DNA from 3 places in the Cytobacillus sp. OWB-43 genome. Region 2 is predicted to be linked to each of the others. Evidence: riboswitches for the same ligand, from Rfam matches in the RefSeq annotation. Region 2 holds a riboswitch; each other region holds the start of a gene.

What was found. A riboswitch is a leader RNA that binds a small molecule or an ion and turns the genes downstream of it on or off. The one in region 2 is predicted to bind S-adenosylmethionine.
Positions count from the first base shown of each region.
Region 1: linked by a shared signal. The riboswitch ahead of U9M49_RS00170 (PLP-dependent aspartate aminotransferase family protein) and the one ahead of U9M49_RS20695 (iron-containing alcohol dehydrogenase family protein) in region 2 are both predicted to bind S-adenosylmethionine.
Region 3: linked by a shared signal. The riboswitch ahead of U9M49_RS17545 (O-acetylhomoserine aminocarboxypropyltransferase/cysteine synthase family protein) and the one ahead of U9M49_RS20695 (iron-containing alcohol dehydrogenase family protein) in region 2 are both predicted to bind S-adenosylmethionine.

Region 1 covers NZ_JAYEFF010000001.1:10,335-20,530, forward strand. The annotation lists gene nfsA (oxygen-insensitive NADPH nitroreductase) at 1-291, shown strand, start outside; gene U9M49_RS00145 (PrkA family serine protein kinase) at 752-2,647, shown strand; gene U9M49_RS00150 (hypothetical protein) at 2,711-2,875, shown strand; gene yhbH (sporulation protein YhbH) at 3,183-4,355, shown strand; gene U9M49_RS00160 (MBL fold metallo-hydrolase) at 4,622-5,572, shown strand; gene U9M49_RS00165 (NUDIX hydrolase) at 5,606-6,232, shown strand; SAM riboswitch class I at 6,299-6,399, shown strand; SAM riboswitch class I at 6,581-6,691, shown strand; gene U9M49_RS00170 (PLP-dependent aspartate aminotransferase family protein) at 6,768-8,567, shown strand; gene U9M49_RS00175 (aliphatic sulfonate ABC transporter substrate-binding protein) at 8,592-9,584, shown strand; gene U9M49_RS00180 (ABC transporter permease) at 9,606-10,196, shown strand, end outside.
Region 2 covers NZ_JAYEFF010000008.1:105,366-115,561, forward strand. The annotation lists gene U9M49_RS20685 (methionine ABC transporter ATP-binding protein) at 1-338, opposite strand, end outside; gene U9M49_RS20690 (MetQ/NlpA family ABC transporter substrate-binding protein) at 378-1,199, opposite strand; gene U9M49_RS20695 (iron-containing alcohol dehydrogenase family protein) at 1,196-2,311, opposite strand; SAM riboswitch class I at 2,404-2,519, opposite strand; gene U9M49_RS20700 (hypothetical protein) at 2,599-3,168, opposite strand; gene U9M49_RS20705 (hypothetical protein) at 3,384-3,536, shown strand; partial or broken gene U9M49_RS20710 (GNAT family N-acetyltransferase) at 3,552-3,923, shown strand; gene U9M49_RS20715 (hypothetical protein) at 4,042-5,457, shown strand; gene U9M49_RS20720 (glycine betaine uptake BCCT transporter) at 5,717-7,234, shown strand; gene U9M49_RS20725 (HAAS signaling domain-containing protein) at 7,275-8,297, opposite strand; gene U9M49_RS20730 (PadR family transcriptional regulator) at 8,284-8,631, opposite strand; gene U9M49_RS20735 (mechanosensitive ion channel family protein) at 8,922-10,040, shown strand; gene U9M49_RS20740 (pyroglutamyl-peptidase I) at 10,128-10,196, shown strand, end outside.
Region 3 covers NZ_JAYEFF010000005.1:149,144-159,339, forward strand. The annotation lists gene U9M49_RS17505 (MFS transporter) at 1-874, opposite strand, end outside; gene U9M49_RS17510 (FAD-dependent monooxygenase) at 993-2,204, opposite strand; gene U9M49_RS17515 (cupin domain-containing protein) at 2,328-3,437, opposite strand; gene U9M49_RS17520 (DinB family protein) at 3,458-3,955, opposite strand; gene U9M49_RS17525 (fumarylacetoacetate hydrolase family protein) at 3,958-4,899, opposite strand; gene U9M49_RS17530 (IclR family transcriptional regulator) at 5,240-5,992, shown strand; gene U9M49_RS17535 (hypothetical protein) at 5,997-6,122, shown strand; gene U9M49_RS17540 (hypothetical protein) at 6,489-6,887, shown strand; SAM riboswitch class I at 6,975-7,066, shown strand; gene U9M49_RS17545 (O-acetylhomoserine aminocarboxypropyltransferase/cysteine synthase family protein) at 7,354-8,631, shown strand; gene U9M49_RS17550 (DUF1648 domain-containing protein) at 8,966-9,460, shown strand; gene U9M49_RS17555 (Parvovirus coat protein VP1-like protein) at 9,621-9,887, shown strand; gene U9M49_RS17560 (DUF3231 family protein) at 10,017-10,196, shown strand, end outside.

The sequences.
Region 1 (10,196 bases), on a different contig from region 2:
CATGTGATACCATTATTCGGACTAGCAGTTGGGTACCCAGCGAAAAGGAATGCGCAAAAGCCGCGTCTACCAATGAACCATATTTATCATGAAAATGAATATGAACAGGACAAGGACATATATATTCAAGAATTACAAGCATACAATGAGGTGATTTCTGCTTACTATAAAGAGCGAACAGCAGGTAAGCGTGATGATACTTGGACAAGTCAGATTGCTGGTATGTTTGAGCGTAAAAAGAGAATGTACATGAAGCAATTTGTTCAAGAAAAAGGTTTAGATAAACGATAAAAAAACTGCGGGAGTTAGACTCTCGCAGTTTTTTTTTGTGTTAGCGCATATTATTTAATGTGCTTACCAGGCTTATCATCATAGCCCGCTGTGAAAATTGAAACTAAAAATGCCACCATCACACCTAAAATTAGGACTGTACCCATTATGTATGGCCTCCTTTTTCCTAAAAATAGAAACACAACATATAACTTTATTATATCCTAATAAATTTAAATAGTGAATGCAAATCATGGATATTATTGGACAGTTCTGCATAGGAATGTGTATTAGATATTAGCGTTATTCAAGACCCACTTTTTACAGATCTTGGGGGATGGATAATCTAATGTTGTTTTTATTTGTAAAAGCCCTTTAACCGACTAAATTTTTTGTCATTTGTTTTCGGTAAGCATGTTTGTTTTTCTTCAAGCATAGATTGTAATAATCGTCTCTGATAATGTGACAGGGGGAGGTCCATATGGATATTCTAAAAAAAGTGGAGTTGTATAGACGAGAAGAGGAAAAGTTGAAATGGGAAGGGACTTTTGGAGAGTACTTAGAAATCATAAAAGAAAAGCCATGGGTTGCCCAGTCCGCACATTCACGGGTTTATAATATGATCAAAGACGCTGGTGTTAATGATGTGAAAGGGCAGAAAACATATGAATTCTTTAGCAATCAATTATTTGGCCTAGAAGAGTCATTAGAACGACTTGTCGAAGAATATTTTCATCCGTCGGCGAAAAGATTAGATGTGAGAAAGCGGATATTATTATTAATGGGGCCCGTAAGCGGCGGGAAATCAACCCTTGTGACGATGTTAAAGAGAGGGTTAGAAGCCTATTCATTAACAGATAAAGGAGCGGTATATGCCATTAAAGGCTGTCCAATGCATGAGGACCCACTTCATCTTATCCCACATCATTTGCGCAAAGACTTTTTAGATGAATATGGAATTAGAATTGAAGGAAACTTATCACCACTCAATATGATGAGGCTTGAACAAGAATATAATGGAAAAATTGAAGATGTAATAGTCGAAAGAGTGATGTTTTCAGAAGATAAGCGGGTAGGGATTGGTACATTTAGCCCCTCTGACCCTAAATCTCAAGACATTGCTGATTTAACAGGAAGTATAGACTTCTCCACAATTGCCGAATATGGTTCCGAGTCTGATCCAAGAGCTTATCGATTTGATGGGGAACTGAATAAGGCCAATCGGGGTATGATGGAATTCCAAGAAATGCTTAAATGCGATGAAAAATTTCTATGGCATCTCCTATCATTAACGCAAGAAGGAAACTTCAAAGCAGGCCGGTTTGCCTTAATATCAGCGGATGAATTGATTGTTGCTCATACAAATGAAACGGAATATCGTTCGTTTATAAGTAATAAGAAAAATGAGGCACTGCATTCACGGATTATTGTGATGCCAATTCCATATAATTTGAAGGTAACCGAGGAAGAGAAAATTTATGAGAAAATGATTTTTGAAAGTGATGTGTCAGATGTTCATATTGCTCCCCATACATTAAAAGTTGCTGCTATGTTTACAATATTAACAAGAATGAAGGATCCGAAAAAAGGCGATATTGACTTAGTTAAGAAGATGCGTTTATACGATGGTGAAAGTGTAGAAGGTTTTAATCGTGCAGACGTAGAAGAAATGAAAAAAGAACATGCAGATGAGGGAATGAGTGGCATCGACCCCCGTTACGTAATCAATCGCATTTCCTCTACCATCATTCGTAAAGAGATGACGTCGATTAATGCCTTAGATGTATTAAGGTCATTAAAAGAGGGATTAGATCAACATCCATCCATTACTGCTGAACTGAAAGAACGATATTTGAACTTTATTTCACTTGCTCGAAAAGAATACGATGAAATTGCGAAGAAAGAAGTGCAAAAGGCATTTGTTTACTCTTATGAAGAATCAGCGAAAACATTAATGGAGAATTACCTTGATAATGTTGAGGCTTATTGCAATAAGGCTAAACTAAGAGACCCACTTACTGGAGAAGAAATCAATCCAGATGAAAAACTAATGCGCTCGATTGAGGAGCAAATCGGGATTTCAGAAAATGCTAAAAAAGCATTTCGTGAAGAAATTCTCATTCGTATTAGTGCTTATGCTAGAAAAGGTAAACGATTTGATTATAATTCGCATGATCGCCTGCGTGAAGCTATTCAAAAGAAATTATTTGCTGACTTAAAGGATGTCGTCAAAATTACAACTTCTTCAAAAACACCGGATGAACAACAATTGAAGAAGATTAATGAAGTAGTCGCACGTCTTATTGATGAACATGGCTATAATTCCACATCTGCAAATGATTTACTTCGTTATGTGGGTAGTCTATTAAATAGGTAAACCGTCCAGTCTATTGTTTAAAAAAGACAGAAATAGGGTATTTAAACAATAGAGGTGACGAATATGTCAAAAGAAGAAAAAGTACCGGAAAATAGCTCAATGGCAAGCAATGAAGAAGAAATAGAAACTCTTGGAAAAGAAATGGAACAAATGAAATCGAAAGAAGAATTGAAAGAAATGCAAAAAACACCTGATCCTAAACAGGAAGTCGGTAAGCGCAAATCATAAAAGCTACAAACAATGAAAAAAGCAATGGACCCCATTGCTTTTTTCATTATATTCAATTTTGTATTAGTTGAACGATGGATGATAGATAGTAATCGCCCAACTTTAATAATTGTCTAAATAATATGTAAATAATTCTGTTTTAAAGCATAGGATAGAGTAATCAACATTTTTTGAACCTAGCTATAAGTAAATATTTTCAGGTTAGCAATGGACACTCGTCATAGTGTATGTTTTTGGGTGAGATATGTGAATGAATTCCGTAAAATCCTTAAAGTTTTTTATAAACAAAAAAGGAGGGCAAATGAGAATGACCGAAAAAAATCAAAACCATCAGTTTGTCGTGTCACAGGAAGATTGGTCCCTCCATCGTAAAGGGCATGATGATCAACAACGCCATCAAGAAAAAGTACAGGATGCCATCAGAAACAATTTACCTGACCTGATTACAGAAGAAAACATTGTCATGTCCAATGGTCGTGATGTCGTTAAAATACCGATTCGTTCCTTAGATGAATATAAAATTCGCTACAATTATGATAAGAATAAGCATGTCGGTCAAGGTGATGGCGATAGTCAAGTTGGTGATGTAGTAGCGAGAGATGGGTCAGGTCAGAAAGGGCAAGGTAAAGGGCAAGGTGCAGGGGATCAAGCGGGTGAGGATTACTTTGAAGCAGAAGTCTCTTTAATGGAAATTGAGGAAGCGTTATTTAAACAATTGGAGCTACCGAACTTAAAGAAAAAGGAACAAGATCAAATTGTCGTCGAGAATATTGAATTTAATGATATTCGCAAAACTGGTCTTATGGGGAATATAGATAAAAAGAGAACAATGATGTCAGCTTTTAAGCGAAATGCGATGCACGGGAAATCAGCTTTTCACCCCATTTATCAAGAAGACTTAAAGTTCAAGACTTGGAATGAAGTCGTGAAGCCTGAATCGAAAGCAGTTGTGCTAGCAATGATGGATACAAGTGGTTCGATGGGTATCTGGGAGAAATATATGGCGAGAAGTTTCTTCTTTTGGATGACTCGGTTTTTACGAACGAAATATGAAACGGTAGAAATTGAATTTATTGCGCATCATACAGAAGCAAAGGTAGTATCAGAAGAAGATTTCTTTTCTAAAGGAGAAAGTGGCGGCACAATCTGTTCGTCTGCTTATCGTAAAGCATTGGAGTTAATTGATCAAAAGTATAACCCAGTCAGATATAATATATATCCATTCCATTTCTCAGATGGGGATAATTTAACTTCAGATAATGCAAGATGTGTAAAACTTGTTGAAGAGTTAATGAAAGTATCAAGTATGTTTGGCTACGGGGAAGTGAATCAATATAACCGCCATTCCACTTTAATGTCAGCATACAAAAATATAAAAAATGATTTGTTCCGTTATTATATTTTAAAGCAGAAGGCTGATGTATTCCATGCGATGAAAGGCTTTTTTAAAGAACAAGAACAGAAGGAAAAGTTAGCTTAATGAGAGCCTGTTTTGAAAGGTTCGCAACTAAGTTCTGAAGTGTAATAGCTTACTTACGAGCGTTTCGGAGGCAGGTTTTGAAAAATGATGAGAACAAAGCAATCGAGCTTTTTAGTTATATCACAGCGATTGATGCTGTGTTTTTTTTTGCTCAACTGACTTAGCACTATGTAGATTTGAGCACTTTTATCTGTAATTCTTTTAAGTAGCTCTCTTCATCTACTTATGTCATAATTTTCATAAAGAGTAATATGGAGGGGTTTCCTTTGCACAAAATTCAAGATTTAGGTAATGATATTAAACTGATTGATTTAATGGATTTACAAACACCTGAGCGTACGGGGGCGTATATATTAGGTGCTGAAGAATTAACAGTGATTGAAACAAGTGCTAGTCCTTCGATTCCCCATCTTATAGAAGGAATGCAGGAATTGAACATTAACCTTGAAGACATCAAGCATATTATTGTCACTCATGTACATTTAGACCATGCTGGGGGAACTGGTTTGTTCTTAGAACAATGTCCAGAAGCAAAAGTATATGTTCATCCAAGAGGTAAACGGCATTTAGCTGACCCTAGTAAATTAATTGCTGGTGCTAGAATGGTATATGGCGATGATTTTGATCAACTATTTAATCCGATTGTGCCAATTGATGAGAAGAGATTAGTCGCGATGGAAGAGGGACAATCATTGGATATCGGTGGGCGTTTGTTAACTTTCTATGATACCCCTGGCCATGCAAAGCACCACTTTTCAATCCATGATTCGAAAAGTAATGGCTTCTTTACTGGCGATACAATTGGCGTATTTTATCCTAACATAGCAAGAAAAGGTTATCCATTAGTTCTGCCATCGACTTCTCCTAATCAATTTAATCCAGAGGCGATGTTATCTTCTGTTGAAAAAATCGAATCACTTCAACCACAACATATCTTTTTTGGGCATTATGGTGAGGGCCCTGAACCAAAGGATGTTTTTACTCAAATTCGTTATTGGTTACCTATATTTACTTCAGTTGCAGATGACGTTTTTCTCCAAGGAAATGACATAATAAAAATGCAAGAAGCCATACAATCGGAATTGTTGGAACAAGTAAAACATTATTTATTAACAGCGCACGATGTTGAACTTAGTGCAGAGGATAAGAAGCTAATAGGCTTAGATTTAAATGTCTGCACAATGGGGATGATTGATAGATTGCAGAAAGTGAAATAAAGATTTAAGTCGTGTGGTTTGGAGGTAATTAACATGGATTTGGAAGAAATAAGATCAGAGATACAGCATCGTCAATCAGATATATTGGGTAGCTCCAGATTGGTTAAATTCGCTGTTCTTCTTCCCCTAATAGAAAAAGATGGAGAAATACATATTTTGTTTGAAGTACGGTCTTTATCTATGAGAAGACAGCCAGGGGAAATTTGCTTTCCTGGGGGGAAAATGGATCAAGACGATGTGGATTTAATAGAGACGGCAAAAAGGGAGACCAGTGAAGAGTTAGGTATCCCAATTGGAGAAGTCTCTGTTTTTTCAGAACTTGATTATGTAGTGACACCTTATGATACAGTGATTTATCCGTTTGTAGGCACAATAGAGAGCATCAGTGATCTTAAGCTAAATCCAGAGGAAGTGGATCAAATTTTCACAGTACCACTTGCTTATTTTTTGAAAGAGGGACCATCTATTCATTATATTGAGATGAAGCCAGAGCCTAATAGTAGCTTTCCCTATCATCTCATTCCTAATGGGGAAAAATATAAATGGCAAACGCGGAGGATGCAAGAAATTTTTTATACTTATAAAGGTCATGTGATATGGGGGTTAACAGCTAAGATACTGTATCATTTTTTGACGCTTATCCAGGATGAAAATAAATAAATTTTCAAAATGTTATTGACGATTCCCTATAAAAGGGTATATGATGTTAAACAAATAAATATGAACTTCTTATCCAGAGAGGCGGAGGGACTGACCCAGAGAAGCCTCGGCAACCAGCAATCTTTTGTATGGTGCTAATTTCAGAGGATATTATCCAAAGATAAGGAGAAGGTGAGCTCGTTAATTCAAAGCCCTTCTGCCTCTTCTAGGTAGAAGGGCTTTTTATGTGATAGAGCTAATATTTTATTGGAATATAAAATATATTCAGATTTCATATTGACGACAAATCATTTTTTGGATATAATTCTATTTGTAATTAAAGTATTAACGCTTTAAAAAATAAAATATTTCTTATCGAGAGTGACGGAGGGATCAGGCCCTATGAAGTCCGGCAACCTTCAAGCAATTGCTTGAAAAGGTGCTAAATCCTGCAGGCAGTAAATGTCTGGAAGATAAGATGAGGCAACCCCCTCTTCTTATGAAGAGGGGGTTATTTATTTTAATCATCCGACTAAAAAGTAGAGGAGAGTATATAATGACGAATCAATTTAACACTTATGATGATGAGACGATTTTATTACATGGAGGTCAATCACCAGACCCGACAACGGGATCTCGTGCAGTTCCTATTTATCAAACAAGTTCATATGTTTTTCATAATACAGACCATGCGCAAAGCCTATTTTCATTAGATGAGACGGGAAATATCTATTCACGAATCGGTAATCCAACGGTAGATGTATTAGAAAAACGTATTGCTTTATTAGAAGATGGGGTAGCGGCAGTAGCGACTTCATCTGGAATGGCAGCTATAGCTCTTTCAATTATGAATATTGCCCAAGCGGGTGATGAGATTGTTGCAGCGTCGAACCTTTATGGTGGAACATATAATCTTTTTGCCATAACACTTCCGAAATATGGGATTAAAGTTCATTTTGTTGATGGATCTGACCCTGAGAATTACCGTAAAGCGATTACGCCAAAAACTAAGGCTTTATATGGAGAGATTATTGGGAACCCAAGTCTTCATGTCCTAGATGTAGAGGCAGTTGCAAATATTGCTCATGATAATGATATTCCCCTTATTATTGATAATACTTTCGCTTCACCTTATCTTTGCAAACCAATCCAATGGGGAGCAGATATTGTCATTCATTCGGCAACAAAATGGATTGGTGGTCATGGAACAACAATTGGCGGACTTGTAGTTGATGGCGGACGATTTAATTGGAATCATGATAAGTTTCCTGGTTTTACTCAGCCAGATCCAAGTTATAACGGTATTGTTTATGCGAATGAGTTTGGTACACTCGCTTTTAGTACAAAACTTCGTGTTCAGTTGCTGCGCGATTTTGGGTCATCTTTAAGCCCACATAGTGCATTTCTTTTACTCCAAGGATTGGAAACACTCCATTTACGTATAGAGAAACATACGGAAAATGCAGCGAAGATAGCCCATTTCTTAAACGCTCATCCAGCTGTCGATTGGGTCGCATATCCAGGTTTAGCAGAGCATCCAGCGCATGAACTCGCGAAGAAATATTTAAACACTGGCTTCGGTTCCATTGTGAACTTCGGTATTAAAGGTGGCCGAGATGCGGGTAAAAAAGTGATAGATACAATTGCATTGTGGTCTCATGTAGCCAATGTAGGTGATGCGAAGTCACTCATTATTCATCCGGCTTCAACCACACATCAACAGTTAAGTGCAGAAGATTTAATTAAAAGCGGTGTAAGTGAGGAACTCATACGTTTATCAGTTGGGATTGAATCGGTTAGAGATTTAACCAATGACTTAGATCAAGCCTTCTATGAAGCGACTGGTATTTCTTCGAAGGGAGAACAAAAAGGAGAAACAGCAGTAAATGATGAAGGTGTTATTCGATGGGCATTACAATCATCCTCATTAAAAGAAGATGTGGATGGCAAAGAACTGCAAAGAGCAAAAAGGATAGCTGTTGTTGGATTAAGTGGAAATCCTGCTAGACCAAGTTACCGTTTAGCAAGAAAAATGCAAAGATTAGGTTATCAAATCGTGCCAGTTAATCCAAGAGAAACAGAAGTATTAGGTGAACAGGCATATCCAAATTTAAAATCCATTCCTTTTACCATTGATATTGTGCAAGTATTTAGAAGCCCTGAAGCTGCGATAGAAGTGGCGAAAGAGGCAGTAGAAATCCAACCGAAAGTTTTCTGGCTACAAGAAGGTGTCATTTCACCAAAAGCAGTTGAAATAGCAAAAGAAGCCGGACTTGAAGTGGTACAAAATCGCTGCACATATAAAGAGGCACAGAGATTAAGAGGTTCTATTGTAACCTTTGCTTGTGAAATTTAAAACCGAGATTGAGGAGAGTCATCGATGAAAAAATGGTTCGTATTTTTAATTGTCGTTTTATCAATTGGATTCATTAGTGCTTGCGGGGATAGTGAGGCAAGCACTGATGATAGTAATGGCGAAGGAAAACCAGAAAAAATTGTTTTAGACTATGCCTATTATTCTCCAACAAGTGTAGTTTTAAAGAAATTCGGCTGGGCAGAAGAAGCGTTTGCCGAAGATGATATTGATGTTGAGTTTGTCCTCAGTCAAGGAAGTAATAAGGCACTTGAGTTTCTTAATAGTAGCAGTGTTGATTTTGGCTCAACTGCAGGTGCAGCGGCATTAATTGCAAAAGCAAATGGTGCTCCAATTGAATCAGTCTATATATACTCAAAACCAGAATGGACGGCATTAGTTGCACCGAAAGAATCAGCTATCAAATCAGTTGAAGACTTGAAGGGAAAGAAAGTAGCAGCAACGATTGGAACAGATCCATATATCTTTTTACTGCGCTCATTAAATGAAGCCGGATTAACATCAGCGGATGTTGAAATCGTTAACTTGCAACATGCTGACGGTGGAACGGCATTAACAACAGGGCAAGTAGACGCTTGGGCTGGTTTAGATCCCCATATGGCTAAATTAGAACTTGAAGCAGACACAGAATTTATTTATCGAAATATCGATTTTAACACTTATGGCACATTAAATGTGAGAAGCGAATTTGCTGAGAAGTATCCTGAACAAGTGAAAAAAGTAATTGAGCTTTATGAAAAAGCTCGTACATGGGTATTAGAAAATCCTGAAGAAGCGGCAGAGATACTGGCAGAAGAAGCACAAATCACCCTAGAGGTAGCGAAAAAAGAATTAGAGAGAAATGACTTTAATGAACCAATACCTGGTGAAGTGCAAATAGAAGCATTAAATGCTGCTGGTGAGGTTTTAAAAGAAGAAGGCATTATTAAGAGTGATGACGTAGGTAAAGTGGTTGATGAATTAATAAACCCAGATTTCTCAACAGAGGTCATTCAATAGGGTTGGTAAAGGAGAATGAATATGAAGGAAGTCATAGCGATCCCCAAAGTAAATGAGGGTAAGGAGAAGCATAGAAAAATTAACCCTAGTATTCAAAGGGTATTACTTGGAAGTATCGTGCCAATCTTACTTATTCTTGCATGGGAGTACTTGAGTCGGATCGGTGTGTTCCCTCCTCATTTACTCCCGGCTCCATCAATCATTTTGCAATCACTTATGACAATGACGACAGATGGAAGTTTATGGACACATACGAGCATTACATTATATCGCCTTGTGCTTGGTTTCTTATTTGGCACTGCTGCAGCTTTAATTATCGGCGCCGCTGTTGGCTACTTTTCAACAGTTGAAAGTTTATTAGATCCGCTGATCCAAGCTTTTCGTTCCATACCTTCATTGGCATGGGTGCCATTATTTATTCTTTGGATGGGAATTGGGGAACCTTCCAAGGTGGTTTTAATCGCTGTCGGTGTTTTCTTCCCAGTTTATCTAAATATTGTTTCAGGCATTCAAGGAATTGACCGTAAACTAATTGAAGTGGGGAAAATCTATCATTTTAGCTCATGGCAATTAATTTGTAAGATTATCTTACCAGCAGCTTTGCCATCTTTT
Region 2 (10,196 bases):
TCTAATCCTGTTAGTTTAAGAGGGATAGCAATATTATCATAAACTGTTGCTGTTTTTAATAAGTTAAACCCTTGAAAAATCATGCCGATATGACTTCTTGCTTCACGGAGTTTTCCTGGTGTCAGCGTGGTTAAATCCACCCCATTGACTTTTACAGAACCACTATCAGGTTTTTCAAGTAAGTTCACACAGCGAATTAATGTACTTTTACCAGCGCCGCTGTATCCGATAACCCCGTAGATTTCTCCTTGATTCACTGATAGTGAGACATCCTTTAATGCATGGATGCTTCCTTGTTTTCCTGTAAAGGTTTTGGTTATATTCTTAAGCTCTATCATGATTTGATGCTCCCTCCGTAACGCTCATTTTTAATCATTTTACCAAGAGACGATAACTGATCCGTCAAATTCCTCTTCAACAAACTTTTCAATTTCTTCACTGCGGTAGATATCAGCTAATTTTTCAAGAATTTCATCATCTTTATTCTCCGTACGGACAGCAGCGTGGTTTACGTAAGGTGAATCCTTAGGCTCGATAAAGATAGCGTCTTTAGAAGGGACAAAACCAGCTTCAATTGCAAAGTTCGTGTTAATAGCTGCAGCGTCAAGCTCTTCTAGCTGACGAGCGATTTGAGCAGAGTCAAGTTCAATAAATTCATAGTTACCATTGTTTTTTTCAATATCACGAACTGTTGAATTAATACCTGTTTCAGGATCTAATTCGATTAATCCCGCTTTTTCAAATAGTAATAGAGCTCGGCCACTATTTGTTGGGTCACTCGGAAGACCGATTTTTGCGCCATCTTTTAATTCAGCTACATCTTTTACATTGAGTGCATAGATGCCCATCGGGAATGAAACGGTATCAAAAGATTTAACTAAATCTAAATTTCTATCTTCTTTAAATGCATTAAAATAAGGCTCAGTTTGAAAAATGTTTAAGTCAATCTCTTTTTCAGCTAATGCGACATTTGGCATCACATAATCAGTAAATACTTGTGATTTAATGTTGATATCTTCTTCTTTAGCTAATTCAATTACTTTTTCTAAGATTTGCTCATGTGGACCTGCAGTGACACCAATGACTAATTCTTCATCGTCATATAATCCTTCTGTAGAGTTGCTGGCTTCATCACTACCACATGCAGCTAAGCCTGTTAAAGATAAAAAGAATGTTCCAGTTAGTAACCATTTTTTCATGATGTTTGAACTCCTTTTTGTTCATTTTGTTTTTCTAATAATCGAAGTGCTTGTAAAACAGAATGTTCACTTATCTCGTTTTTCATAAAGTGAATAGATTCAGTTGGGCGTATCGCCTTTTTTACAATTGTCTTCATTAATTGCTCATCATTCACATCAATAGTTAGACTAGAGAGACTACTTGGCAATTGCCAGCTCTCATAAAACGGGAGAAGGTAATCAACTTCCGTCCATTTTTCTTCAATGGCCAATTGACCAAGAATCCCGTAAGCGACTAATTCCCCATGAAGAAAATCTTGGGCTGCATCCGCTACGGTTAGTCCATTATGAAACGAATGGGCACCAGCGATTCGTCCTGCCTTTTCGCCGAATCCACCGACCATACCCCCAGTCATGATAATCGTTTCAATCACACGGATAAGTGCTTTTGAGGTTTCGTTTTTGGCTACTGATTGTAGTGCGGCTTCACCATCATTAAGCAATGTATCTCGGCAAATTTTAGCTGAAAATTGCGAAACTTGTTTAGGTACAGGAAGTGTTTCTTCAGGGTAAAAACTTTCAATTAGAGCTTCAGCTTCATAAAACTTGGCTAATGTATCCCCAATTCCTGCTTTTAAATAAGTAATAGGCGCTTTAGCAATAATTTCAGGTTCAACCAATACGAGGGTTGTCGCAATAGGGAACTCGGTATAATGAGTAAAGCTGCCTTCTTCATTATAAAAAACACTTAATGGTGTCCATGCGGCACAGGTAGCTGCGATTGTCGGTATAAGAATGGATTGAACAGATGCTTCAATCGCAACTGCTTTTGTTATATCTAATGCTGTCCCACCACCAATACCTATTACGCCATTAGCACCATCATTTGTTATTATTTCTTGGATGTCATGGACCTTTTTTAAGGTAGTGTGACCATCTATATAATGAAGGTGAATGTTGTTATCTATTACTTCCTTGGGCAAGTAGGGTTGCACGGCTTGCCAAGCTTTTTTACCGGTTATTATATGGTATTTGGAAACAGAAATATCTTTAAGTAGGTCGGGGAGTTCTGTTAGAATGCCTGAACCTAATAAATAATGTCCTGGAGCCCCTTTTACGATTGTTACAGTCATTTCCTCTCCTCGTTTCTCTTTTGATGTGATGATAAAAACAAAAATGCCTCTCATCATGAGAGGCATAAATATACTAGAATAGTAGTAAACCTCTCTCATATATCAAAATACCAAAAAGTATTTTGCAGGATTTAGCACCTGTTCATATGGGTATATGAATGGTTGCCGGGCGTCGCAGGGCCAGTCCCTCAGCCGCTCTTTATAAGAGAAAATGCTTTATTAAATTATATTCATAATATTATCTATTACATGAAAAGTCAATAACATAATTGAAATTAATCATTAAACTAGTGATGGTGTTCTACTTGTGGGGTGTTTTCTTCAATCGGATGAATTGAGTTCTTCGCTTCTTGATGAATTCCCGATGCACAGATAATGGCGATGCTTAATAAGAATGTTAGATAGAAGGGCACAGGTCGATTTTTCAATGCTTCCTTTAATGAATGTTTTTTGTGCATGAGAAGCATCATGGCAAAAATACTAATTAAATAAATCAGATCCATGCTAATGATCATAAATGTAACTTCACTGGGTACCAACATAATGCCTAGCATTGCCCCCATCATACTTCCCATGAGACTTGACGCTTGAGCTTCAACGAGTCCGTTTGTTGTAAACGGTAGTCCTATAAAAATGGCAATGACAGCGCTAATGAGAATTGATAATACAGTTGCTTTAGCCATTTCTGGTAACCACACAGATATAATCAAACCGATTGTTAAGCTACTCGTCATACCAACCACCATGGGAATACATTTAGAATATTTTGTAGCTATTTCTTTCTTTTTTCTAACGGCACTAATAAAGAAAAAGAAACTGTAGCCGACAACTAGAAAAAGACTGAACAAAGCAAGCATATACAAATTACCCTCCTTTGGATGCTCATAAAATACCTCGATGCCTCCTTTCATATATATTTTGTATCGTAGTGATTATGTCAGTGCAATGATAAGAAACTTTTTATACTGTTCATTCGTAAATGAATAAAGCAATATTTTCAAACTAAGAAAAGTGGTAGTCTTGGTTTATAAGTTTTCATTCAGAACAGTTTTATAAAAAAAGGAGTTTTTATATGAGGGAAGAAATAAAGATTAGACCGATACATATAAATGATGCAAGAGATATTCATGAAATGCATAGGCAAGATTCTATTATTCAACAAACAATGGCCTTATCATCGAGGAGATTAAAAGATATTGAAGATTATATTGAAGGACTTACATAAGAAGACCATGTATTTGTTGCAGAATGTAACGGTCATGTTCGAGGGATAGCTTCCTTAGAAGAGAGAAGTGGAAAGTTAAGATATAGCGGGAATGTGTCCATCTCTATTAATGAAGAAGTACAAGGAAGAGGGATTGGCAAGACGCTTCTTGAGCGAATAGTAAAGCTTGCCGATGAAGAGTTAGGACTCATCAGATTAGAGTTAGATGTATGTGCAGATAATATAAGGGCGATTGCATTATATGAAATGTTTAACGAGGCTTTGTCTAGCTCCGGACGCCATCGGCTCGAGGTCATAAGCCAATCCGTCAAAAAGGTTAAAAAACAACCTTTCTGCCGGCTCGTCTTATGCTTGTCACCGATAAGCGGGCGCCCTGCGCTTTTCTAATTTATAGATGTTATTATTATGGGAAGAATTAAAGAGAACCTTTAAATAGAAACGATTTAATGTTAAAATTTCACTTCCTGCACGTTAATTAAATCATAACTAAAGGAGAACAGCTGCTTTGAATCACTTAATAATGGAACAACTAAAAACCTATTTTAAAGGAATCAACCCAGATGATTTAGTTATGGAGCAGATGGAATTTGAAGAAAATGTGTATGATATCCTGTTGGAAGATTGGGGAGAGTCAATTGGCTCGGTTCGTATGGATGAATTAGGTGTGGCAGAGTTTTTCATTTATACGGATGAACTAGATGAAATTCCAGGGGAAATGAGTAAGTTTGATATGATCATGCAAGCAGAGCAGTTTATAGAAAGGTTCTATGATTCGACTTTCAGGCATGGGTTATATTTGTCAGCATACATTGACTTAGGTGAATATCATATGATTTTATATAATCGCAAAGATGAGCGGTTGAATAAGGAACTCCCTCATTCTGGAATTAGTTTTACAATGCTTAGTAATGGGGTATTAAGTGCAGTCGAAAGAGAAAGCATGGATTTTGAACTTGTCTATCCCAAAACACTGATTACGAATGAAGAAGCGAAGCGGATTTATTTAAATCATTTAGGAATTCTACCTGTTATTGCAAAGTATGATAATAACATATTTGTCAATGGTGATGATGAGTATCACTATGTTTATCAGTTGGAGGATTTTATTCTTGGTGTACACACAAATGGGGGAATACTTACCTCGGATTCGTTTGGTGTTGGCAAAACGCTGATGACATCCTTACCCGATTTGGCTGAATTTATAGATATTTATACATTGGCGGGAATGACGGAAGACCATATGCTTGTAGCTGAAGCAAAAACGAAAAGTGGTAGACTAGAGGTATGGAGTAAGTTACCTAAAAAATCTTTACGGGTGAGTGAGGAAGATTTATTAGATGATGAATTAGATATCCCTGGTGCGATAAAATTTGTATTCAATGCGGATGGAAGACTGCTTAAATTAATGGGCTTAGATGATTCTGAAACGTTTGTTTCTGGACATGTTAATTCGAAAGTGGCGCTTTTAACTGCTACATCAGTGTTACAAGCAGTTTGTGATAACCCTCATGATTATTTTAAACTGCAACAATTAGACAATAATGGAATAAGTCAAAAACCCGCAAACGGCATATACGATTTTACGTTTATTCGACAAGAAAGGGGCGTTCAAGTAGCTGATGCTTTGGTTCATATTCAAATAGACGATACAGGCTTGGTGAAATATGTAGATGTAGATAGTGAGGTACTCCAAGACTTCTCAAAGGTATCATTTGTCGCAAGCCTTACATTTAAAGCGGCAACAGAAATGATTAAGGAAAAGCTTTTTATGGAATTAAGCTGGGGAAAGAATATAGAGAAGCATCAATACACATTAACTTATTTACCGACCTATCCACTTACTACTGGTCATATTAAAATGATTGATATGAATACAGGGGAACCGTGGGTTATTGACACGAGTTGTATGGATCAATATTAAAACGAATACTGCCTTTTATGCTGAATAATGTATAAAGGCATTTTTTAATTAAGTGGCTAATACAAAGATACAAGGCTAAAGGTCTTGAAAATCGAGTTTAATATATTTTTAATTGGGTAAAAGGTGTAAGGGATTTGTCGAACGGTTGTGTATTCTGTCAGACAAAGAATAATAAATAAAATTTGTCTTAAACTATAACAAAGGTTTTTAGAGGCAGATTAAAGTGAAGTAGAAAAGATTTTTGGGAAAGGAACAATCTATGAAGAGAGTATCGAATGTTTTTTGGATAACTGTAGTAATTGTATTTATTTTTGTCGCTTTAGGTGTAGCGATTCCTAGTGTGTTCGAAAGGATAACAGCTAATTTACAAGATTTATTAACAAATGGTTTTGGATGGTATTACCTTATTTTGGTAACGATCATTGTCGTATTTTGTCTATTTCTCATTTTTAGTCCTATTGGCTCGATTAAATTAGGGAAACAGGATTCTAAACCGGAATTCTCTACTATCTCTTGGTTTGCGATGTTGTTTAGTGCTGGTATGGGCATCGGGCTTGTATTCTGGGGAGCGGCAGAACCGGTATCTCATTATGTCACACCTCCACTGGCGAACGGAGAGACAGATGAAGCGTTTAGAGAATCTTTACGATATACTTTCTTTCATTGGGGCATACATGCATGGGCTATATATGGACTTGTCGCTTTAGTATTAGCCTATTTTCAATTTAGAAAAGATGAACCGGGTTTAATCTCAGCCACATTAAAGCCTCTTTTTGGAAAAGCGATGGACGGTTTTTGGGGTACACTAATTGATGTATTGGCTGTATTTGCAACAGTTGTAGGGGTAGCAACGACCTTAGGGTTTGGTGCAGCACAAATTAATGGAGGATTAACGTATTTATTCGGGATCCCTGACAGTTTTATAGTACAAGTAATCATCGTTGCGATTGTCACAGTATTATTTATGCTTTCAGCGTGGTCAGGCTTGAGTAAAGGCATTCAATATTTAAGTAATGTAAATATGGTTTTAGCAGTAATATTGGTACTGCTTGTCTTTGTTTTAGGTCCAACAGTACTTATTTTAAATATGTTCACAGATACGATAGGTGGTTACATACAAAATATAATGCGAATGAGTTTTAGTATTTCACCACTGAATGAGGACCATCGATCATGGATAAATGATTGGACTATATTTTACTGGGCATGGTGGATTTCATGGTCTCCATTTGTCGGAATTTTTATCGCTCGTGTTTCAAAAGGTAGAACAATAAGAGAGTTTATCTCAGGTGTACTATTAGCTCCAGCGTTAGTTAGTCTTTTCTGGTTTGCGGTATTTGGTACATCAGCCGTGGACGTTCAAAGAAGTGGAGCGGTTGATTTAAGTCAATTTCCAACGGAACAAGTACTATTTGGTGTTTTCAGTGAGTTTCCAGGGTCTATGGTGATTTCGATTATTGCTATTCTATTGGTAGCCATTTTTTTCATTACTTCAGCAGATTCGGCCACATTTGTGCTAGGTATGCAAACAACTTATGGCTCTTTAAATCCTCATAATTCTGTTAAGCTGACTTGGGGAGTGGCACAATCATTAGTAGCCTTAATTTTGTTATATAGTGGGGGCTTACAAGGTTTACAAAATGCATTGATTATTTCCGCTTTCCCTTTCTCATTTATAATGATATTAATGATGATTTCAATTTATCGGTCATTAATGCAAGAAAAGAAAGAATTGGGTTTATATATTAAACCGAAGAAAAGAAAAAAAGAGCAATAAATAAAAGAAGCGCGGGGCTTTTATTCGCGCTTCTTTTTAGTTACAGTAAAGTATCATTCTTTATTTTACTTTTCTTAAAACCATCATACGAAGCATAAACAGCTGAAATGATTGTAATCGCAATAGATACCCCAATAATTGTGTCAAGAATTGAGCTTATACTTGTTGTTGTTGTGTTAAAGAGCTGACTAAGTTCATTGATTAAATTACTGTGAAAGAGATTTGGTTGCAGAATAATTAATAGGAACAAAATTGTATACAAGAGTTGATAGATAGTGTTAATGGTTGCTAAAGATTTGGTCCACTGCCTCTTTACCCATTTATATACCGTTAATGTGAGCTCGCATAAAAGAACAATCAAAACAAGTGGCCAGAATGAGAGAAGAAGCTCTTGGTTGAAAATCGGCGTCAGTAGGGTTAACCCTGTTTCTTGATTATTTTGTGTATAGATACCGACCCTATCAAGTGCGATGAAGTAAATGGTACCCCATATTGCTGTCCAAAGGAACGCAGCAAAAATATCGATCTTCGTGATTCCTTTTTTCTTGGGAATAACAGTGATATTTTTCAAATCATCTGGTGTCCATTTTTCTCCTGTACCGGCGATTTCATAAGGCGCGACGCCAGTTCGTTCCATAATGATGAAGACAATAGCGACCCAGAATACGACTTGGATAGCTGTAGATATAACCGTCCAAATCCCTTTGCCAAAGACAGTAAATATATAAGTCCAATCTTGATCGCTGTTTAGGTAAGTAATTACTCCTTCAAAAACGATAAAAGCAACAGCAAACCCAATGGCAAGTTGTAAAATCATCTTCATAGTGGTCATGAATAAGTCATAATAATCAGGACCGATTAAATAGGAGGGCGCATCGCGATAATTCTTCGCGATTTCTGCAGGATCTCCTAAGTCCTCCAATACAGCTTTAACATCTTCGAGCGAATAATTCTCTGGTAGCGCATCTAAGATGGATGATTTTAGCTCTAAAGCAATGTCATTCCGTTGTTTTTCTGGTAGACGCTTTGTAACCTCATGGATGTAAACATCAATCCATTCCATTGTTATTTCCCCCCTCTAATAATAAATTCATTTCAGTAGACATTTTTGCCCACTCCTCCTTTAATACTGCGAATATTTTCTTCCCATATTCACTAAGCTGATAATATTTTCTTGGTCTGCTTTCGGTTGTGTCCCAACTACTAGTGACAAGTTCTTGTTTTTCCAGTCGTCTAAGTAGAGGGTATAAAGTACTTTGTTCTATTTCGATGCCTGATTGTTCTAAGTTTTGTACTAAAGAGTAGCCATATTGTGGTTCGTCTAACTGACTTAAAACCGCTAATGTAAGTGTTCCACGTTTTAGCTCTGTTGTAAGGGAATGTAATAAGTCTTTCAATTGTAATCACCTCGTTAATAACAATAGTGTATATCATACAGTATTATGAAATCAATAATAATGTGCATAATATTTTTCGACAGCATTTCTTAACATAAATCTCCAAGGTAGAATAGCTGAAAATGAGAAAGAATAAGAATGCAGAGGACAAGATACATTCGACATTATTTTCAACCATCAGGTTTGTTAACGTGTGGAACGGTTATTTACATAAAGTAATATCTTTTTACTAATGGTAACAAGCGGTGTTATGGTATGATAAACACTAGATTATAAGGAGGGACAGATAAATGGAAGGCGCTTTTTCATTCCTTGATTCTGAGAACACCTGGATACAGCTAGGGATATCAATAGGAATCGTAATACTTTTTTTAATTTTTCGCGGTATTTTTGCAAAATATTTGTTTCAACTATTAATGAAGGTGAGTAATAAGGCAAACTCTCAGCTTTTATCTCATATCTTTCTTTCTTTTGAAAAACCGGTGAAATGGATTTTCATCATTGTCGGTCTATATATCGCAATGGACTTTTTCCCATATTTAGAACAACATAATAGGATATTTGTTGCACTTATAAAATCCGCATTTATCACTATGATTGCTTGGGGATTATATAATGTAGCATCAGCTTCATCAGCAGTCTTTATAAAAATGCGTGATAAGTATAAGTTAGAGGTGGATGATATTCTCATTCCATTTTTATCACGTATGTTAAGAATAGTGATTATGGTTATTGCTGCAAGTATTATCTTGCAAGAGTTTGGATACCATATCAGTGGTCTTGTAGCAGGGCTTGGTATCGGTGGTGCTGCAATTGCTTTTGCAGCGAAGGATGCAATCGGTAACTTATTCGGAGGTTTCGTCATCATAACCGAGAAACCTTTTACAATCGGTGATTGGATTATGACGCCGAGTGTTGAAGGGACCGTAGAAGATATTTCCTTCAGAAGTACAAAAGTCCGGACATTCGCACAGGCGATTGTTACATTACCAAATGGGACAATTGCGAATGAACCCATTACGAATTGGAGCCGAATGGGAAAAAGACAAATTACCTTTAATTTATCGATCTCACATGAGACACCAAGACATAAGCTACAACGTATTGTTGATAGAATTCATTCAACTTTAGTAAATAATGATGATATCCATCCAGAAACCATCTTTGTTACTTTTGATGAAATTAAAGATAATTCATATGACTTATTTTTGTATTTCTTTACGAACACAACCAATTGGGGAGAATTCCTTAAAATTAAAGAGAATATTAACTTTCAAATCATTGATATTCTAGAGCAAGAAGGTGTCATCATTGCGCTAGAAAGCACTCGCGTATATGTTGATTCCGACAAGCTCCTTGCAGATCAGAAGGAAAACAAAGATCAATTAATGTTAGGGAAAGATTCTTAAAAACGAAATCGCTTCTTGTTTAGAAAAGAAGCGATTTCTCTTTTGGTAAAAATAATTGAATATTCTACATAATGAAGGGTGAGATAGATGCAAAAATTATTATTAACCGGTTTTGAACCTTTTTTAGATTTTCCAATTAATCCAACCGCAGAAGTT
Region 3 (10,196 bases), on a different contig from region 2:
AGGCTAGGCTTGAATTTAAGGCATAACCCGCTTCAATCATTAAGTTCGGTAACCAAGTATTTAGGCCGTAAACCATTAATAAGCACATGAAAAACGCAATCCAGAACATGACGGTACTTAGACCGCGATTGTTTTTGAATAGTCCGACAACAGGAACTTTGTTTTCCTCTTGGACTTGTAGGAAGAACTCTGTTTTTTCATCCATCTTTTGTGCAGGGTTTACTTTACGTAGCACAGATAATAGTTCTTGTTTCTTATTTTTCTTAATTAAATGGGCTGAAGATTCAGGTAAAAATTTATATATGACAGGCAACAGTAATAATGGTAGACCTGCAAACCAGAAAATTGATTCCCAACCGAGTGTAGGCATAACGAAGATTCCTAGAATCGGTGCAAGCATCCCACCAAAAGAGTATCCACATAATACAATGGAAACAGCCATACTTTTCATTTTCGTTGGCGCGTAATCTGTCAATAAGGCAATAACGTTAGGCATAATTCCACCTAAACCTAAACCGGCAATAAATCGATAAATAGAGAAGGTTGTAGGTGAAGAGGCAAATCCACAAAGGAACGTAAATAAGCTAAAAAGAATCAGTGAAAGTGCAATCACATTTTTTCTTCCCATTTTATCAGCAAGAATACCAAAAAAGATGGCACCAAACATCATCCCTAATAATCCATAACTACTCATGGCTCCAGCTTGGACCGAACTTAACCCCCATTCTTCAATTAAAACTGGTACGGCGGTACCATAAACAACTAAATCATAGCCATCAAAGAGAATAATAAGGAAGCTCCAGGCAAGTAAGCCGAAATGAAACCGATTAAACTTACTATTATTAATCACTTCCGCTGCGTTTATTTTGTTCATTTGTTTCCCCCATCAATTAGAGATTGCAATCGCTTACACATATATGAAAAGAGAGAAGAAAGGATTAAGCCTTTCTTCTCCAGATGAAACCATTAATGACGACTTTGTGGAGAACGGTTTAAGCTTCAACTAGTTTTGCATTTTTATTATAGCCATGGAATTGATCGACAAATTCAAAGTCATTTGATTGTCTTTTTCCTAGGATAATGTTTCTAAGTAAAATACCTTCGTTTGTTGTATTGTGAATAATTTCACCCCATGTACGTGCAGAACCTTGGACATAGGCTGTTCTCGGTTGTCTTTCTTTTTGGAACGCTGTAAATGCTGCAGGGATATCTTCACCATGTGCACTGAGCATATCTGACATGTATGCAGCATCTTCAAGTGCTTGACAAGCACCTTGAGCAAGATATTGTAGCATTGGGTGAGCAGCATCACCAGTGAGCGTAATGTGACCTTGCGTCCAGTTTTCGATTGGTAAGCGATCGAACATTGGCCAACGTTTTTGACGTGAGATAAATGAAATCGCATTTTGCACTAATTCACATGACCCAGCGAACACAGCGTCCATTTCTTCCGGAGTGCCCCAATCTTCAGTCTTTTCAATTTCGGGACGGTAGTTTTTACTTTTGAATACAACGACTTGGTTATAAAGTTCACCACGACGAACTGGATATTGTACTAAGTGAAGGTCTGGTCCTATCCACATATATACGTCATCCATATCCCCAATAGAGGTCTTCACTTCTTCAATCGGGATTGCCCCACGGTAAGCAACATATCCGGAACAAATAGGTTGGTCATCAGAGAACATTTTACGAACATTAGACCATAGACCATCTGCACCAATTACTGCGATTCCCTTATGAACATCACCGTTTTCTGCTTTAACTGTTACACCTTGATCGTTTTCTTCTGTTGTCGTAATTTTTTGGTTTGTTGCTAGTTCAATATATGGGTTTTCCTGACAAGCTTCAAGAAGCACACGATGTAGATCAGAGCGGTGTAATACAATATAAGGAGCACCGTATCTCTCTCTGTAAACCTCTCCTAAATCAAGTGCTGATAATTCTTTACCAGAGAATGCATCCATAAGTACAAGACGTTTAGGGAATACAGCGATTTCATTGATTTTATCCATTACGCCTAAGCGTTGCAAAACATTTGTCGCATTCGCTGCAAGTTGGATACCAGCTCCAACTTCACCGAATTCAGGTGCTTGTTCAAGCACTTTTACATATTGGTTATTTTCTGCTACACCTAATGCAGTAGCTAAACCGCCGATTCCTCCACCGATTACAATAAATGGATTCTGTGCTGTGTTTGTCATTATGTTTATCCTCCTTTTGTTTTACAAAAATAAATATTCTGTTTTATAAGCGTTTTCATTTACTTTTATATTTCGAATCTTTTAAGAACAACCGAGGCACTGTGCCCGGTTGTTCTTGTGCAATTAACGGAAAGCTTTAAATTCGCCTATGATTTTTTGTTCTCCGTTGTTTTCTTCAAGGTTTTGAGATTTTTCTAAGTCAAATCGCTCCATAATGGGTAGGTCATTTACTGAGAAAAGGTAGCTATCTTCAGCAGGTACATGTTCGTGCCATGCCCAGTTTGGAATACAGAAGTAATCTCCTTTTTTCCAATCGAATCGTTCACCGTTTATTACTGTATAACCAGAACCTTGATGTACTTGGTAAATAGTAGAATGTGTGTGACGATGTGCCTTTGTACGGAAGCCTTTTGGTAATAATTGCATCCAAGCTCCCATTGTTGGATTAGCTGTTTGTCCGTTCGATGGATTGATATATTCAACAGCGTAGCCATCATATGGATCTGGCTCAAATCTAGTTAATCCTTTAATCGCATCTTCTGTACGTTTCCACTTGTAATTTGCGAGTGGTGCCACGCTTGAATAGCGGTCATTAATTGGTCTTACCATTCCGCCACTGTATCTTTGTTCAGAGAAGTTATCTGGGCGAGTCGGCGTTTCAATCTTATTAGGGAATGGTTCAAAGAATGTACCACCGATTGAATAGATGGTAGGAATATCAAGTGCATCCATCCAAATCATTGGTTTATCACCTACATGGCCATGTCCATGCCAGAGGTTCTTTGGTGTAATAAGGAAGTCGCCTTCTTGCATGAAGATACGTTCACCTTCAACAATTGTGTAAGCTCCTTCTCCATCAGTAATAAAACGCAGAGCACTTTGAGAGTGACGGTGTGAAGGTGCTACTTCACCAGGAAGTAGCAGCTGCACAGCAGCATACAATGTTTGAGTAGTTGAAGCCCATCCCCATGGTTGTCTATAAGTCAACCCGGGGTTTTGAAAGTAAATCGCGCGTCTTTCTCCACCACGGTCAGGTGTGAAGATTTTAGCAGCTTCGGATAATTTTTTCTTTAAAAGCTCATCTGACCATAAATATGGCACAGCATGTGGTTTTGGTGTATGGTTCATCAGTGCTGGGATGGCTTCCCATAATGGACCGAGATGATATTCTTGGATTTCTTTCGTAAAGTCCTTTACGTCTTGATCCTCCATATATGCATGTTTTTCAGCCATAATATTTCGCCACCTTAATATTATTTTGCTAGCTTAGACAAGTTACGTTGAATTTGGTTGTAATGACCAGCGGCATGTTCATCGATAAAGTGATCGGCAATAAAGAATACAGATTTATTACCGAATTTTGCAAAGTTACGATGAGGTGATTCCTGAGCCAATGTGTCAGCAGATAAAACAGATAATTTGGTTTGAACATCTTGTTTTATTTGCGATAATTTTTTCAATTCGTCTTCAACTGATTGGTGTTCAGTATTTTCGACTGCTGCAAGGCGAGCAGGGTCCTGTAAGCCTCGTCCCCATTGGGAACCCGGGGCTTTTACAACTGTATCTATTTCACCTAGCCAATAAGGTAGGGCCTCGTTTAAATGAGTAATAACCTGCATAATGGACCATTCTTCTTTTGATGGGTTCCAACGTATGGTTTCTTCAGATAATCCTGAAACGGTTTCAATGATTTGATTTAATGATGTTTGAATAGACTCAATAGATTGCTGAATCGTTTTCGTTTCGCTCATAATTATTTTTCCACCTTTGAAACTTTATTTTCGAGAACGCCGACTTTATCTACTTCAATGCGAACGACATCGCCATCTTTCAAGAATACTTGAGGATCACGAGCAAATCCTACGCCTCCAGGTGTCCCTGTTAATACGATATCACCAGGTTCTAAAGTCATTAAGTTAGATAAGAATTCAACAAGCGTTGGAACATCAAAGACAAAGTTGGCTGTATTCGTTTTTTGTCTTTCTTCCCCATTAACAGTTAAAAGAACACCTAAACCAGATGGATCTTGTAATTCATCAGAAGTGATTAACCAAGGACCCATTGGTGCACTACCTTCAACTGTTTTACCTTGCAACCATTGAAGTGTGCGACGTTGGATATCGCGGTAAGTGACGTCATTAGCGATTGTATATCCTGCTACATAATTGAGTGCGTCTTCTTTTGCTACGTTTCTAGCTTTTTTACCTACAACAAAAGCAAATTCAGCTTCGTAATCTAATTGTTCAGAAATTGGATAGAATGGAATATCATCTTGTGGTCCAATCACTGTGTTGGCAAATTTAGCAAATACTACTGGGTGAGGCGGTAATTCTCTTCCCATTTCTGCAATATGTTCACGGTAGTTATGACCTACACAAATAATTTTTCCGGGTTTTGTTACAGGTGCTTCGATTTTTACATCTTCAAATGCATGTACAAGTGGATGTTTGAACGATTCACGATTATTTAATGCATAATCAACCATTTCCTTTGCGATGGAAAGGCTTTCATTTCCCCCTTGTAGGAAACCTTCCATTTGTGCTGGAATGTACGCTTCAGCAATTAATTCAGAACGTAGTTTACCTTCTGCTTCAAGGAAAGCTTGGTAAGCAAAGTTTAAGTCTACTACTTCATTTCCTTCTGTAACTGCTCCGATACGTGTGTTGTTATTGTGAGTGAAAGTAACTAATTTCATATTCAAACTCCTTTATGAAAAGTTTTTTTTGTCTAGGAATTGCGTGATCAAAGAGTAAAACGCTTTGTGTGGAAGTGTTAGGCATAAAACCTTTATTAATGAGCGTTTATTAGACTCTTTCTTCATTGGTTGTTTAATATTCCATTAATAGTGAACGATGTTATCTATTAATGATAAATTTATAGTATCCTAATTTTCAGATAAACTCAAGAGAATTTGTTGTGGTTTTTTAAACTTTTTGAAAAATAACTCCTTTCAAAAGGATGCAAAACATGGCTGAAATCAGAAAATATAGTGTTTTTCTGATATACTAAAAAAAATATAAAATAGGGGTTTTTACATGAAAAATCAAAAACAAGCTACGATCCAATCGATCCAAGTTGGTATGAGAATTATTGACCTATTAGTTGCTAGCGGAGAACCATTGAGGTTATCTGATATACAGGAAAAAACAGGAATTACAAAAAGTAATCTTTATAAATACTTGAACACTTTTACGGAATTAGACATTCTATACAAGGACAAACATAATGGACAATATCAACTTGGAAGTAAATTAATTGAATATGGGGTGGCAGCTATAGGGCAGGAAGATGTGATTTCACGTGTTCTACCCTATTTGAAGGATTTAAGTCATCAACTAGACAATACGTGCCTATTAACTACGTGGACATATAATGGTCCAATTATCTCGAAAATATGGAACCCGGGACATGCCTATAATATTGGTGCACAGCTCGGTTCACTTTTACCACCGCTTTCATCGACTGGGAAAATATTCGAGAGCTTCCTTGATTCAGCAACAACTAAAGATTGGATTAAGGTTATGGGGAAAGAAGGAAAAGGGAATGCGGTAGAAGAAATCAACCGCGTAAGGCAGGAACGGATTGCCTTTGCTAAGGAGCCTTTGATTCCTACTGTATCTTCTGTGTCTATACCAATCTTTAATTACAATCAAGAATTATTAAGTGCGATAACAGTAGTTGGTTTCTCAGAGTCGATTCCAAAAGACCCCTCTGCAGATAAAAGTCAATCTATTATAAAAGTAGGAAAAGAAATCTCTGCACAATTTGGCTATCGAGCGAGGGGCTGAATGATTGAATCCTACTCTATATGAGGCGGTTGCATCGAAGGGAAAGTTATTTGCCATAGCTAAAAGAGATTTAGTTATGGTCCATGTAAAAGAGCAAAACGAAGCTAAAAAGAAGCAAATCGAAGTATGAGCCATGTAAAAGAGAGAAACGAAGCTAACAAAGAATCAAATTGAAGTATGAGCCATGTAAAAGAGAGGAACAAGGCTAACAAAGAATCAAATTGAAGTATGAGCCGGGTAAAAGGGCAAAACAAAGCTTACATAAATAGCTGGATATGCATCTAGTAGTGGAAGGGTGATTTCACCTTTCATTCAAATGCGTAAGAAAAATTAGAAATTATTGTATCCCCCTTATATCCCAGCTACTTGGTTTAATTTAGACTAAAACTACACACCACCCGACTCCTTAATTGAAAATAGTTTCATGTGATTTTATTGAATATTTAAAAGAGAAGGTCTATAATTTTATATAAATAGTAAAGGTGGTGCTCTAATAGTGAACAGCAAGGATATGTCCAATCATGTATTTTTTGATATATTAGCAGAGAAAATTAAAAGAGATAGTCATGAAGAGTACAATCAATTTGTTAATTATGTAAACGTATTAGCTGAGGATAAAGGGTGGAAGGAATTACAAGAAGAGGTTGTTCATTTACAAGCTTTTCTTTCATATTTAGATGATAAGTTAGCTATCATCGATGATTATGAAGATATTATGAATATGAAAGCAACTTTGCTTGATATGATTGTTAACGATTTAAATGATACGTCTGTTTATCTTTTAGTGGAGGCTCTTATGTATAATAAAGAGCTGAATTATTTGCAATCCTTTGTATCTCCAGTTGAATATTGGGTGTCAGTAATAAAGGCAAAAGAAAGACTTTGTGCTGCATAAAAGATTTATTATAAAAAGCTGTTGACAGCGCCGGATGATAAGGTTATTCTGATTAATAATTAATGACTCTTAAAATTTAAAAAATTCAATTTATCAAGAGAGGTGGAGGGACTGGCCCTTTGAAGCCTCAGCAACCGACCAAAACTAGGTAACGGTGCTAATTCCAAGATAGATAAGTTGAGGATATGGCGATATATCGTGAGCCCCTCTTCTTTAGCAAGAGGGGCTTTATCTATGCCGATTAGACGACTAAAGGCGGCTTTCGATGGAAGAGTACAATCTCTTTTTATTGAAAGTGGTCTTTTTTCTGCTCTTGAAAAAAGGTGTTGGACATAAAAAATTGATGTTTCAAATTCAATTTATGAAAAAACAACCATTGTGCTGGCATATTCAAAAGCTCATCACTGATAGATGGTTCCGAGTCGAGTTTGTTTATTATAAGTGAAATGTGAGAGGAGAATGAAAAATGAATCATCACCAGTTTGATACAATAGCGCTTCATGGGGGGCAAGTGCCAGATCCTGTTACAAAGTCGAGAGCCGTACCAATATACATGACTTCATCCTATGTGTTTGAAGATACCGATCATGCAGCAAGCTTATTTCAGATGCAAGAGCCTGGCTTTATTTATTCAAGGAATGCAAATCCAACCAATGCAGTGTTTGAGGAGAGAATGGCACAGTTAGAAGGTGGCGTAGCCTCATTTGCTGTTTCATCTGGGCAAGCAGCGATTTCCATTGCCCTTTTAACACTTGCAAGAGCAGGCGATGAGATAGTTTCTACACAGGCTCTTTATGGTGGTACCTACCATTTATTTGCAGAAACGTTTAGTAAATTCGGTATCAATGTTCATTTTGTTGATGGGACGGACTTTACATCTTTAGAAGGAAAAATTAATAAAAGGACAAAGGCGATTTTCACAGAGACAATTGGCAACCCGAATATGGAGGTAGCCCATTTAGAAAAGTTAAGTGAGATAGCGAAACGTCACGGCCTACCATTAGTAGTAGATAATACATTTACTACGCCATTTTTACTAAAACCACTTGCATTTGGCGCGGATATAGTCGTTCATTCAGCAACTAAATTTATTGGTGGACATGGTACGGCAATCGGTGGGGTGATTGTAGATGGAGGAAGATTCGAATGGAGTAACGAAAGATTTCCTTCCTTTAATGAGAAAAAGCCTGCTATTGGTAATCGCAGCTATGTTGAAATTTCTAGGGAAAAAGCTTTTATTCTTAAAGCAAGATTTGAACTTGGCCATGACTTAGGGGCAACGCTGTCTGCCTTCAATAGCTGGTTATTTATTCAAGGTCTGGAGTCATTAAGTGTCAGAGTAGAAAAGCAAGTCGCTAATGCACAAGTTTTGGCTAAACGGTTAGGAGAGTTACCTCATATTTCTTGGGTGAACTACCCTGGGTTAGAAAGCCATCCACAATATCATCTCGGGAAAAAGTATTTTCCGAGTGGGGCAGGTGCAATCTTTACATTTGGCATCAAAGGGGGAATCAGTACAGCTAAAAGGTTTATCAACTCACTAAAGCTGGTATCACATTTAGCAAATGTTGGTGACGCGAAAACGCTCATTATTCATCCAGCGAGTACAACACATGCTCGTCTTTCACCTGGACAACAAGCGGAGGCGGGTGTGAGTCCCGAAATGATCCGCCTTTCTGTTGGCTTAGAGGATCCTGTAGATGTGATGGCTGATATCACGCAAGCGTTAAAACAATGTACGTAGGTTTATTACGATTTGCATTATAAAGGGTGAAAAGTGTGAAGTTAAACTGCTTATCAAAGAACCATTCTTTATTCCTTTACCATATACTTTGTTGATCGCATGTCTCAGGCGATTCACCTCATACAGTATGAATGACAATATTTTTCTCAAACAGAGCCATCAACACTGATATCTTACCATTACGACGCGCCTGTTTCCTTTCATGAAAAGGGGGATAGAGCCATCGCGTAATTCCCTGTATGAACTAGTTGCCTTTGATTATCTAATGGATGAAACCTTTTTATCTTTCCTTCGTATGTATTAAAAAGACGAACGGAAAGAGGAGGAATGGGGTATGGATAGACCAGTACTTAAATTGCCTCGTACTAAATGGGAATGGGGATGCGACATACTTGGTCTTATTGTATTCATTGGGTCGATTGTATTCTTAGTTGTTTCTTGGTCAGCTATACCTGAACAAGTACCGGGTCATTACAATGCTTCAGGGGAAGTTGATCGGTGGGGTTCTAAATATGAATTATTTATCTTACCAATTATCGGCGTGTTTCTATGGTTCATGATGGGGATATTTGAACGGTTTCCTCATATTCATAATTACCCTGCACGCATCAATGAATCAAATGCAGCCGCATTTTACTTAACGAGTAGAAAAATGCTAAATGTCATAAAGAATATTTGCCTCGCATTATTCGGCTTTATACTTATACAATCCATTAGAGTAGCATTAGGATGGGCGGACTCTTTAAGCATTTGGTTTCTGCCAGTGTTTTTACTTGCCACGATAGTTCCAATTATATTTACTTTGATTAAGTTTAGTCGAATTCAATAGTTGCCAACTTATCCTTTTTGGATAGGTTGGCTTTTTTATGTTATTTGACCAATAAGCACTGAAATAAATTGATAAAAAAATATTCCCCTATTAGGTAAGGTCACAGGCGAAATGGACTTACTGTTTGTAATATATATAAAAGGATAAGAAGGTGAAAATAGTGAACAGGTTTAATAAAAAAGGTTTTTGTTTGCCTGGAGGTTATCGGTATTGTGGCCCGGGTTGTAGCGGTCCAGGCAAGCCCATCAATTATGTGGATTCTTGTTGTCAGAAACATGATGCCTGCATTGATCGATATGGCCATTGTTATCAATGTGATCAAATGTTAATTGATTGTGTCAATCGAAAGAAGTATGCATCCAGGCATGAAGGAGCGACAGCTAGAGTAATTGATGCAGCTATGCGTTTTCGTATGCTTTGGGGATAATTTAGAAAGCTGGAGGTAAGGGAACGACTATCCCTGTCCTCTAGCTTTTTTGATATAAAGGGAATATTTAGTAGGAGAATAGCAAAACTTAGTCACAAGAATGGTTATTTTATAAAAGTAGGTGACAGAATGGTCAATCGAAGTAAAATGACATCTACAGAAATTGGTGCACTGTGGATTACTTATCAGAAGAAAACAATGATATTAAGGGTTTTAGAACATTTTATAGAAGTGTCCGAGGATAAAAAAGCGAAAAAGCTTATGCAAGGTTTATGGTCTGAGTTAGAGCCAAATGTCCACCGTATTGAA